DNA from 2 places in the Clostridium zhoujianii genome. Region 2 is predicted to be linked to the other one. Evidence: a T-box and tRNA genes for the amino acid it is inferred to sense, from the RefSeq annotation. Region 2 holds a T-box; the other holds one or more tRNA genes.

Region 1 (4,863 bases), on a different contig from region 2:
GTCCTTGAGGATGTTGAGAAGGAAATGATATTTAATGTTTTTGATTTTGCGGATATGCAGGTTAAGGACATTATGGTTCAAAGAGTGGATATTACAGCAGTAGATATAGAAGATACTTATGAACAAGTATTGGACGTAATTAGAACAGAGCAGTTCTCGAGAATACCTGCGTATAATGACACTATAGATAACATAGTAGGTATTTTGAATGTTAAGGATCTTATAATGGCTAATGATAAAACTGGAGAGTTTAAGGTTGAAAAATATATAAGAGAACCCTACTATACATTTGAGTTTAAAAAGATAACAGAGGTCTTTAAAGAAATGAAAAAGACTAGAAACCATATGGCAGTAGTTCTTGATGAGTATGGTGGAACAGTTGGTATTATAACAATCGAAGATTTAATAGAAGAGATTGTCGGAGAGATTGAAGACGAGTACGATGATGAAAACCATATGATAGAAGTTATTAAAGAGGATGAGTATATTGTAGATGGTAGCGCAAGACTTGATGATATAAGTGATTTAATAGGTGTATCAATGGAATCTGAGGACTTAGATTCTGTAGGTGGTTTATTAATTGAAGAGCTTGGTAGAATACCTGATGAACATGAGGAAGTTCTTATTAATAATCTTAGATTTGTTGTAGAGGAAATAGATAAGAACCGTATCAAAAAAGTTAGAATATATACTTAAGGTGGGGTGGCTATTAGCTGCCCTTTCTTGCTTAGGAGAGTATTTTATGGATTTTATGGATTATGCTTTAGAAGAGGGGTATAAGGCTTTTGATAAAGGTGAGATTCCTATTGGGGCAGTTATTGTGAAAGATGGTATAATAATAGGCAAAGGTCACAATGTAAAGGAATTTACAAAGGATCCAACACAACATGCTGAAATTATAGCAATAAAAGAAGCTTGCAAGATCACAGGAGATTGGAGATTAACAGGCTGTGATATGTATGTTACTCTTGAACCATGTCCTATGTGTGCAGGAGCAATATTACAAAGTAGATTATCAAAAGTTTATATTGGAACTTTTAACAAGGATATGGGAGCTTGTGGATCGGTAGTAAATCTAGTTGATAATAGAAGTTTGAATTCTTTTGTGAACACTATATGGACTTATGATGAAAGATGTAGTGATTTACTAAAGAATTTTTTTAGCAAAAGAAGACTGAAAACGGAGGAGATTAAATGAATCCAGTAGCATTTGAAATTTTTGGACTAGAGGTAAGATGGTATGGTGTTCTTATTGGAATGGGAGTTGTTGTAGCATTAGTATTAGCATGGTTCAATTGTAAGAAGAAGAATCTAAGCTTTGATACATTAACAGATGCATTTTTAATTGCATTTCCTTGTGCATTAGTAGGAGCAAGACTGTACTATGTAGCTTTTGAATTTAGTAATTATCAGGATAACCTTATAGATATATTTAAAATAAGAGAAGGAGGATTAGCTATCCATGGTGGGCTAATAGGGGCTTTTTTAGCAGGCTTTATATTTGCTAAGGTTAAAAAAATTAATTTCTTAGAGTATATGGATGTTGCAGCACCATCAATAATATTAGCTCAGGCTATAGGTAGATGGGGAAACTTTATGAATAGCGAAGCTCATGGTGGTCCTGTATCGTACGAATTCATAAGTAAGTTTCCAGAGTTTATTCAAGATGGAATGAAAATTGGAACAAGCTATTACCACCCAACATTTTTATATGAATCTATATGGAATATTTTAGTATGCATTATTCTATTAGTTATTTTATATAATAAGAAGGTGAGTGAAACTGGTATAGTTATTTCAAGTTATATAACTTTATATTCTGTTGGAAGATTCTTTATTGAGGGATTAAGAACGGATAGTTTAATGCTAGGTGGAATGAGGATTGCTCAAATTATAAGCATTATAGGAGTAATGATAGGGTTAGCAGCTATTGTTTATATTAAGAAAATAAAGAAAATTAAGGAATAAGCTATATTTCGATAGGGGAAATATTCTATTGAATTACTATTATATCTATGATATTATAAGGAAGTATCAGATATAATAGTAGGTATGGAGAGATGTCCGAGTGGTCGAAGGAGCACGCCTGGAACGCGTGTATAGGGGCAACTCTATCAAGGGTTCAAATCCCTTTCTCTCCGCCATTGCCGTGCTAGATGGGGAGTCAGCGGTGCCTTGTAACTTGCAATCCGCTATAGCAAGATTGAATTCCCCAGAGAGGCTTTATATTTGTATGGTCTGCCCTATGTAAGTGGTGTTGATAGTCGGGTCCCACGCAACGGAACCCATGAACCTCGTCAGGTCCGGAAGGAAGCAGCGATAAGTGGTCACTTTCGTGTGCCGTGGATTAATCTGGCTTGAGCTAACTGCATAGGTAACGCATATGAATTATTGTCGAACTGGGGTGCACGGTTCATATTTTATTTAAACCCTTTCTTGGTAAAAGGAAAGGATTTTTTTATGGAAACAAAGACATTAAATAGGTTACTCTTCAATAGGATTAACAATATAGGACAAACAATAGGATAAGAAAGAGAGGGAATTCAGTTTACTATGGATACCCTCTTTTTCTTATATTAAAATAAGAGAAGTTTACAATGTGGAAAATTACGGTATAATACTTAGTATTAGAAATATATTTATGGAGGAGGAGCTATGAAAAAAGAAAAGCAAAAGTGGAGCGTGAAGAAAAAAGTAGTAGTTACACTTGTATCAATATTAACTGTGATTTTATTAGGTGCATGCGGAGCAGCTACCTATGGATACTATATGTTTTCTAAAATGGATAATGTTGACATAAATAGAGAAGAAGTATTAAATGAAAGTGGCAAGAAAGATGAGTATAATCATATTACTAATATAGGTTTATTTGGAGTAGACCGTGGTGGAGATGAAGGCACTAGTGGGCTATCTGATAGTAATATGATATTGACTATTAATAAGAATACTAAGGAAATTAAATTAAGTTCTATTATGAGAGATACTTACTTAACGCTACCTGGAGTCGGAGATAATAGAATAAATGAGGCCATGATTATTGGTGGCCCAGAGCTAATGTTAAAAACAATAAATCATAATTTTGATTTAGATATAGACAAATTTATTACTGTAAATTTAAATTCATTACCAAAGATTATAGATAAGATAGGTGGGCTTGATATTGAAGTTGATAGTGATGAGTTTAAATGGATAAATAGCTATATAAATGATATCAATAATAAGAATAGAACTAATGAACCTCCTGTTAAAGGTCCAGGTAAACAACATTTAAATGGAACCCAAGCTACAGCATATTGCAGAATAAGGTATACTGAAGGAACTGATTTTAAGAGAACAGAGAGACAAAGGCATGTATTTTCCTTAATATTTAGCAAGTTAAGTAATATGAGTACAGGAGAATTATATAATTTTGTTAATGAAGTCTTACCTTTAGTTACTACTAACTTAAGTTATGGAGAAGTAACGTCAATTGGTACAGATATCTTAGGGATAGGAAAAGTAGAGATTCAACAAAATAGATTCCCTAATGACGGAGATCATTGGAGCACAAATGATGTTCCAGGTGATTATAGATTAAATATAAATAAAGAAGTCACTACTGAAAAGATGCATAAATTCATATATTCGGAGTAATCAAAAAGATAAAAGCTAATGTTACAATCAACATTAGCTTTTATCTTTATTTTCTTTTTAAATCTATAAATTCAAATTCAATATTATTTTTAGGATCTATTTTTTCTCCTGAGGAATATGTAATTTTCCAATCTTTAAAATTAATATCAGGGAAGTGAGTATCACCTTTATAACCCTTTTTAATTTTAGTTAAATATAGTTTTTTACAGTGGGGGAATGTTAAATTATAAATTTCGCCTCCACCTATAATAAAAGCATCTTCTTCAGAATTAGCGTATTTATCTAAAACTTCATCTAAGCTATGGACTATATGTACGCTATCAGAATCAACTTTAAAGTTTTTATCTCTTGTTACTACTATATGGTCTCTATCAGGAAGAATTCCAGGTAATGATTGAAATGTTTTTCTACCCATTATAATAGTATGATTCATAGTAATTTCTTTAAATCTTTTTAGATCCTCAGAAATATGCCATAATAATTTATTGTCTCCACCGATAATGTTATTTTCTGCTACCGCAACTATTATTGATAACATTAAACAGACACCTCCATTTTTATTGCTGGATGATATTTATAATCTTCAAGTCTGAAATCATCTGGAGTAAAGGCATAGAAGTCTTTTATCTCGGGATTAATCCATAACTTTGGAGCTTCATAAGTTTCATTTGCCCTAGTTAATTGTAATTTTATACCCTCTATTTGGTTTTCGTATATATGAGCGTTATTTATAACATGTGTAAATAGTCCTGGCTTTAGTCCTGTTACTTGAGCTAACATATGAGTTAACACAGAGAACTGAGCAGTATTAAATGGAACACCTAGAGGCATGTCTCCAGATCTTTGGATAAGCATACAGTTTAAGTGGCCATCAGTTACATCCCACATTGTTAAGAAACAACAAGGTGCAAGATTCATCTCAGGTAGGTCTTGCCAATTCCAAAGATTTATCATCATTCTTCTGTCTTGTGGATTATTTTTTAAAGCTTCAATTAATTGATCTATTTGATGGAATTTCTTTATTTGATACCCATAGGCTTTTCCAATAGTACCATCTTCACCTTCCCATTCATTCCATATCTTAACACTCATTTCTCTAAGATCTTCTACTATATTTGATTGTTTTTGATATATCCAAAGCATTTCTTTAACTGCTGTTTTAAAAGCTACAAATTTTGTAGTTAGTATAGGGAATTCCTTTTCTAAATTAAATTGCATAATTTGATGTGG
Region 2 (4,863 bases):
GAAGATAGATAAATATGATAATGAATTTTTAGAAGCCGTGGAGAAGCACCATTATAAGAAGGTCAATTCAAATATATACCTTAAAATAATTAAAGAGGCTGATGATAATAGTTAGAAAATTATAGAGGAGGGGTATAATGAATTCAATTGAGAGAAGAGAAGATATAATAAAGTCATTGATTGATTCTAATAAAGCTTTAAAGGGTACTAAATTGGCTTGTAAATATGGCGTTACTAGACAGATAATAGTAAAAGATATTGCTATATTAAGAGCAAAAGGCAATAATATAATAGCTACTCCAGAAGGATATATAATTGGGAAAGAGGATAATAGGATAAAGTCTGTAGTAGCTGTTACTCATAAAGAAGATAGATTAGCTGAGGAGTTAAAGACTGTTATTAAATATGGTGGAATAATTGAGGATGTAATTGTAGAGCATCCATTGTATGGAGAAATAAAGGGAATGTTAATGATAAAAAACTTAAATGATTTAGAAAAGTTTATGACAAGGTATAGCCAAAATAGTGCAAAGCCATTATCACTATTAACTGATGGCGTACATATACATACAATTTCAGCTGACTCTCAAGAGAATATGGATTCTATATTAATGGAGTTAAGAGAAAAAGGATTCATTATTGAAGAGAATTAATGTTAAGTAAATCCTTGGAGGTAATTATGAATTATGATGTTTTAGTAGTAGGTGGGGGAATAATAGGGTGTTCTGTTGCATATGAATTATCTAAATATAACTTAAATATAGCTTTAATAGAGAAAGATTATGATATTGCAGATGATATATCCTTTGTGAATACATCGGTGGTTTATGATGGCTCAGAAACATCAGATACTGTTATGTCTTCTTTAGAGAAGATTGGCAGTTATCTAATAGAAGAAGCCTGTGAAAAATTTAATGTGCCATATAATAAGATAGGAGCTATTAGAATAGCAGATAGCGATAGGGGAGTATTGGAACTGGAAAATATGTATGATAAGGCTAGATCAAGAGGTATTGACAAGGTACACTTAATTGAAGCAAATGATGTTTATGATATCGAGCCAGCTCTTAATAAAGATATTAGTATAAAGAAGGCTTTGTATTCAGAAAATGTTGCAATAATAGCACCCTATGATCTTGCAATAGCCTATGCAGAGGTTGCAGCTGATAATGGTGTTAATTTTAGATTTGAAGAAGAAGTCATAGAAATAAAAAATATATCAAAGGGATTTAAGGTAACGACTAATAAAAATAAGTTTACTTGTAGAGTAGTTATTAATACAATTCCTAATGATGTATATATGGAATCAAAAAATAATAATAGAATTGAATTAATAAATGACAAAATAATTCATAAAAATATGAATTATTTATTATTAGATGATAATGTGAAAAATAAATTAAATAAGATAGTTATAAATACGTTAAATGAACATACTTTTGTTCTTAATATCCCTAATATATCTGGAGGAGCTATTGTAGGAATAAAAACATCTACTGCCTTAAGTATAGAAGAAGGAATAGACTATGCTAATTTACTATTACCAGAAGTAGATCATAGTAACCTTAGCAATATATTTAATGAAGTATATAAGAAGGATTCTATGTTAATTGATGATACAGATATAGATAAGGGGTATATAAGGGTAACAGGTACTCATTATGGTAAGATTACTTTAGCACCAGCAATAGCGCAAACAATTAGTGATGCAATAGCACAGAATATGAAAACAACTTTAAAAAAGAATTTTGTTGATAAGAGAAGAGATTTCTATAGATTTAGAGATATGAGTAAAAAAGAAAGAAATGAAATAATATCTCTAGATAAAAGATACGGTAATATAATTTGTGTATGTAATGACGTATCTGAAGGTGAAATAGTTGATTGTATAAGAAGACCATTAGGAGCTAGAACTGTAGAGGGAATTAAGAGAAGAACAGGGGCAGGTCTTGGAAGTTGTCATGGTTCTTACTGTGTAAGAAAGATAATTAATATATTGGCTAGAGAAATGGATAAGAAGCCAACAGAGATAGTTGAGGATTCAAAAAATTCTAAGGTATTGATAGGTAGGATTAAAGAATTTAATGAGGTTTAGGTAAGGGAGAATATTTATGAAGGAAATATTTACGAGTTTAGTTAGGATAAAAGGTGATAATAGACATAAGGTAGTATCAGTTAAAAGTAATAAAGAGATAGATAGAGATTTATTTAGAGAGTTTTCTAAAGTTTTGGGCAGAATATATGTTAGTAGCCCTATAGATATAGGAGATATAATATGTAGGAATATACTTAATACAGGAATAGATATAGTTTGTACAAAAAAGATAGAAAGAGAATAAATAAGTTAGTCAAATATTGACAAGAAAGTATTGTTTGTAATATAGTAAATGTATATTGAAAATTGAATAATAAACCTATGATGAGGCTAGTAATAGTAAATTTACTTTAAGAGAGTCAGTGTATGGTGTAAACTGATAGTAAGTTATTATGAATCCACCTTGGAGGGACTGTGATGAGCAGTACGGGAAATCGTTAAATTAATTAAGCGGATAGAATTTATTCTATCAATTAGGGTGGCAACGCGGAGTCTTTCGTCCCTTTTATAGGGAAGATGGGCTCTTTTTATATGTAAAAAATTAAGGGAGGAACAAATAATGTTAGATTTAAAAAGAATTAGAAACAATCCAGAAGAAATTAAAAATGCATTATCAAACAGGGGAGAAGACTTTGATACTTCAGTAATAGATGAAATAATTTCTTTAGATGAAGAAAGAAGAAAAATATTAGTTGAAGTAGAAGCTTTAAAAAGTAAGAGAAATCAAGTTTCATCTGAAATTCCTAAATTAAAAAAAGCAGGAGAAGATGTTACTGCTATAATGACTGAGATGAGAGAATTAGGAGATGAAATAAAGGTTCATGATGTTAGATTAGCAGAGATTGAAGAAAGAATTCAATTTATTATGCTTAGAATCCCTAATATTCCAAATCCACAAGTACCAGATGGTGAAACTGATGAAGACAATATTGAAATAAAGAGATGGGGAGAACCAACTAAGTTTGATTTTGAACCAAAGGCTCACTGGGACCTAGGAACAGATTTAGATATATTAGATTTTGAAAGAGGCGGAAAGGTAGCTGGATCAAGGTTTACTATATACAAAGGATTAGGAGCTAGACTTGAAAGAGGAATAATAAACTACTTCTTAGATAAACACACTTGTGAAAATGGATATACAGAAGTATTACCTCCATATATGGTTAATAGAGAGAGTATGACAGGAACAGGTCAATTACCTAAGTTTGAAGAGGATGCATTTAAAGTTGAAAACAATGGTTACTTCTTAATACCAACAGCAGAAGTACCTGTAACTAATATGTACAGAAATGAAGTATTTACAGGAAATGAGTTACCAATAAAGCATGCTGCATACTCAGCTTGCTTCAGAGCAGAAGCAGGATCAGCAGGAAGAGATACAAGAGGACTTGTAAGACAACACCAATTCAATAAAGTTGAATTAGTTAAGTTCTGTAAGCCAGAAGATAGTTATGCTGAATTAGATAAGTTAGTAGCAGATGCAGAATCAGTTCTACAAGGATTAGGGTTACCTTATAGAATAGTTAGAATATGTAAGGGTGATCTAGGATTTACAGCTGCATTAAAGTATGATATTGAAGTTTGGATGCCAAGCTACAATAGATATGTTGAAATTTCAAGCTGTTCAAACTTTGAAGATTTCCAATCTAGAAGAGCAAATATTAAGTATAAAGAAACTCCAAAGGATAAACCACAATTTGTTCATACATTAAATGGATCAGGAGTTGCTATTGGTAGAACAGTAGCTGCTATACTTGAAAATTACCAACAAGCAGATGGAACAGTTTTAATACCAGAAGCTTTAAAACAATTCTTAAGATGTGATGTTATAACTAAATAATTTTAAACCAGCTTTCAAAGAAGGCTGGTTTTTTTTATATATTCATTGAATTGTTTTACAAATTATGTTAGATTCTTACTATGGGTGGTATTTATAGAAAAGCTACACCAGATGATGATTTTTTATTTTTAAGATTGCTCATATCCATATTGGAATGAGACTAAGTAGTGTCACACTCAAATTAGTGGAGGTGATAACATAAAAATAGGTTTTATAGGTGCAGGAAAAGTCGGATTTTCCTTAGGTAAATATTTTAGTGAAAATAATTTAAATATAGTTGGATATTATAGTAGAAGTTTGGAATCAGCAAAGGAAGCAGCAAAATTTACTAAATCAAATTACTTTAGTAGTATTCAAGAAATTGTAATAAAAAGTGATGCTATTATCATTACAACTCCAGATGGAGTTATAGAAGATATATGGAATAGTATTAAAGAGTTGTCTATTGAAAATAAAATTATTTGCCACTGTAGTGGTTCATTATCATCACGTATCTTTTCTAATATAGAAGACCATAATGCATATGGTTATTCAATCCATCCAATGTTCGCAATCAGCAACAAATATAATTCTCATAAACAATTAAAAGAGGCTTTTATAACTATTGAGGGGCCAAATAAGTATATAAAAGATATTAAAAATATGATAGAAGGCTTGGGTAATAAAACTCAGGTAATATCATGGAAAAATAAATCAGAATATCATGCAGCATCAGTATTTGTAAGCAATCATGTCATAGCTTTAGCTGAAACAGGAGGTAGTTTACTTAAAAAGTGTGGATTTAGTGATGAAGAGGCACTAAGTGCATTAAAACCTTTAATGATTAATAATATTCAAAATATAGTTGAAAAAGGAACAATAAATAGTTTAACTGGGCCTATAGAAAGAGGGGATATTAACACTATTAAGAGGCATTTGGAGTCATTAA

Evidence for each region. A T-box is a leader RNA that pairs with one kind of tRNA and senses whether it is charged. The one in region 2 lies ahead of serS (serine--tRNA ligase), so its partner is inferred to be a tRNA-Ser.
Region 1: it encodes a tRNA-Ser, which carries the amino acid that the T-box ahead of serS (serine--tRNA ligase) is inferred to sense. The anticodon was not compared.

Annotation. Positions count from the first base shown of each region.
Region 1 covers NZ_JBPUTF010000006.1:23,201-28,063, reverse strand. The annotation lists gene ACSYT2_RS17755 (HlyC/CorC family transporter) at 1-696, shown strand, start outside; gene ACSYT2_RS17750 (nucleoside deaminase) at 743-1,198, shown strand; gene lgt (prolipoprotein diacylglyceryl transferase) at 1,195-1,968, shown strand; tRNA gene ACSYT2_RS17740 (tRNA-Ser) at 2,055-2,144, shown strand; RNA gene ffs (signal recognition particle sRNA large type) at 2,148-2,412, shown strand; gene ACSYT2_RS17730 (LCP family protein) at 2,656-3,633, shown strand; gene ACSYT2_RS17725 (dihydrofolate reductase) at 3,680-4,171, opposite strand; gene ACSYT2_RS17720 (thymidylate synthase) at 4,171-4,863, opposite strand, start outside.
Region 2 covers NZ_JBPUTF010000004.1:1,016-5,878, forward strand. The annotation lists gene ACSYT2_RS15960 (HD domain-containing protein) at 1-115, shown strand, start outside; gene ACSYT2_RS15965 (transcription repressor NadR) at 138-653, shown strand; gene ACSYT2_RS15970 (NAD(P)/FAD-dependent oxidoreductase) at 680-2,095, shown strand; gene ACSYT2_RS15975 (DUF1667 domain-containing protein) at 2,112-2,339, shown strand; T-box leader at 2,408-2,602, shown strand; gene serS (serine--tRNA ligase) at 2,655-3,935, shown strand; gene ACSYT2_RS15985 (Rossmann-like and DUF2520 domain-containing protein) at 4,140-4,863, shown strand, end outside.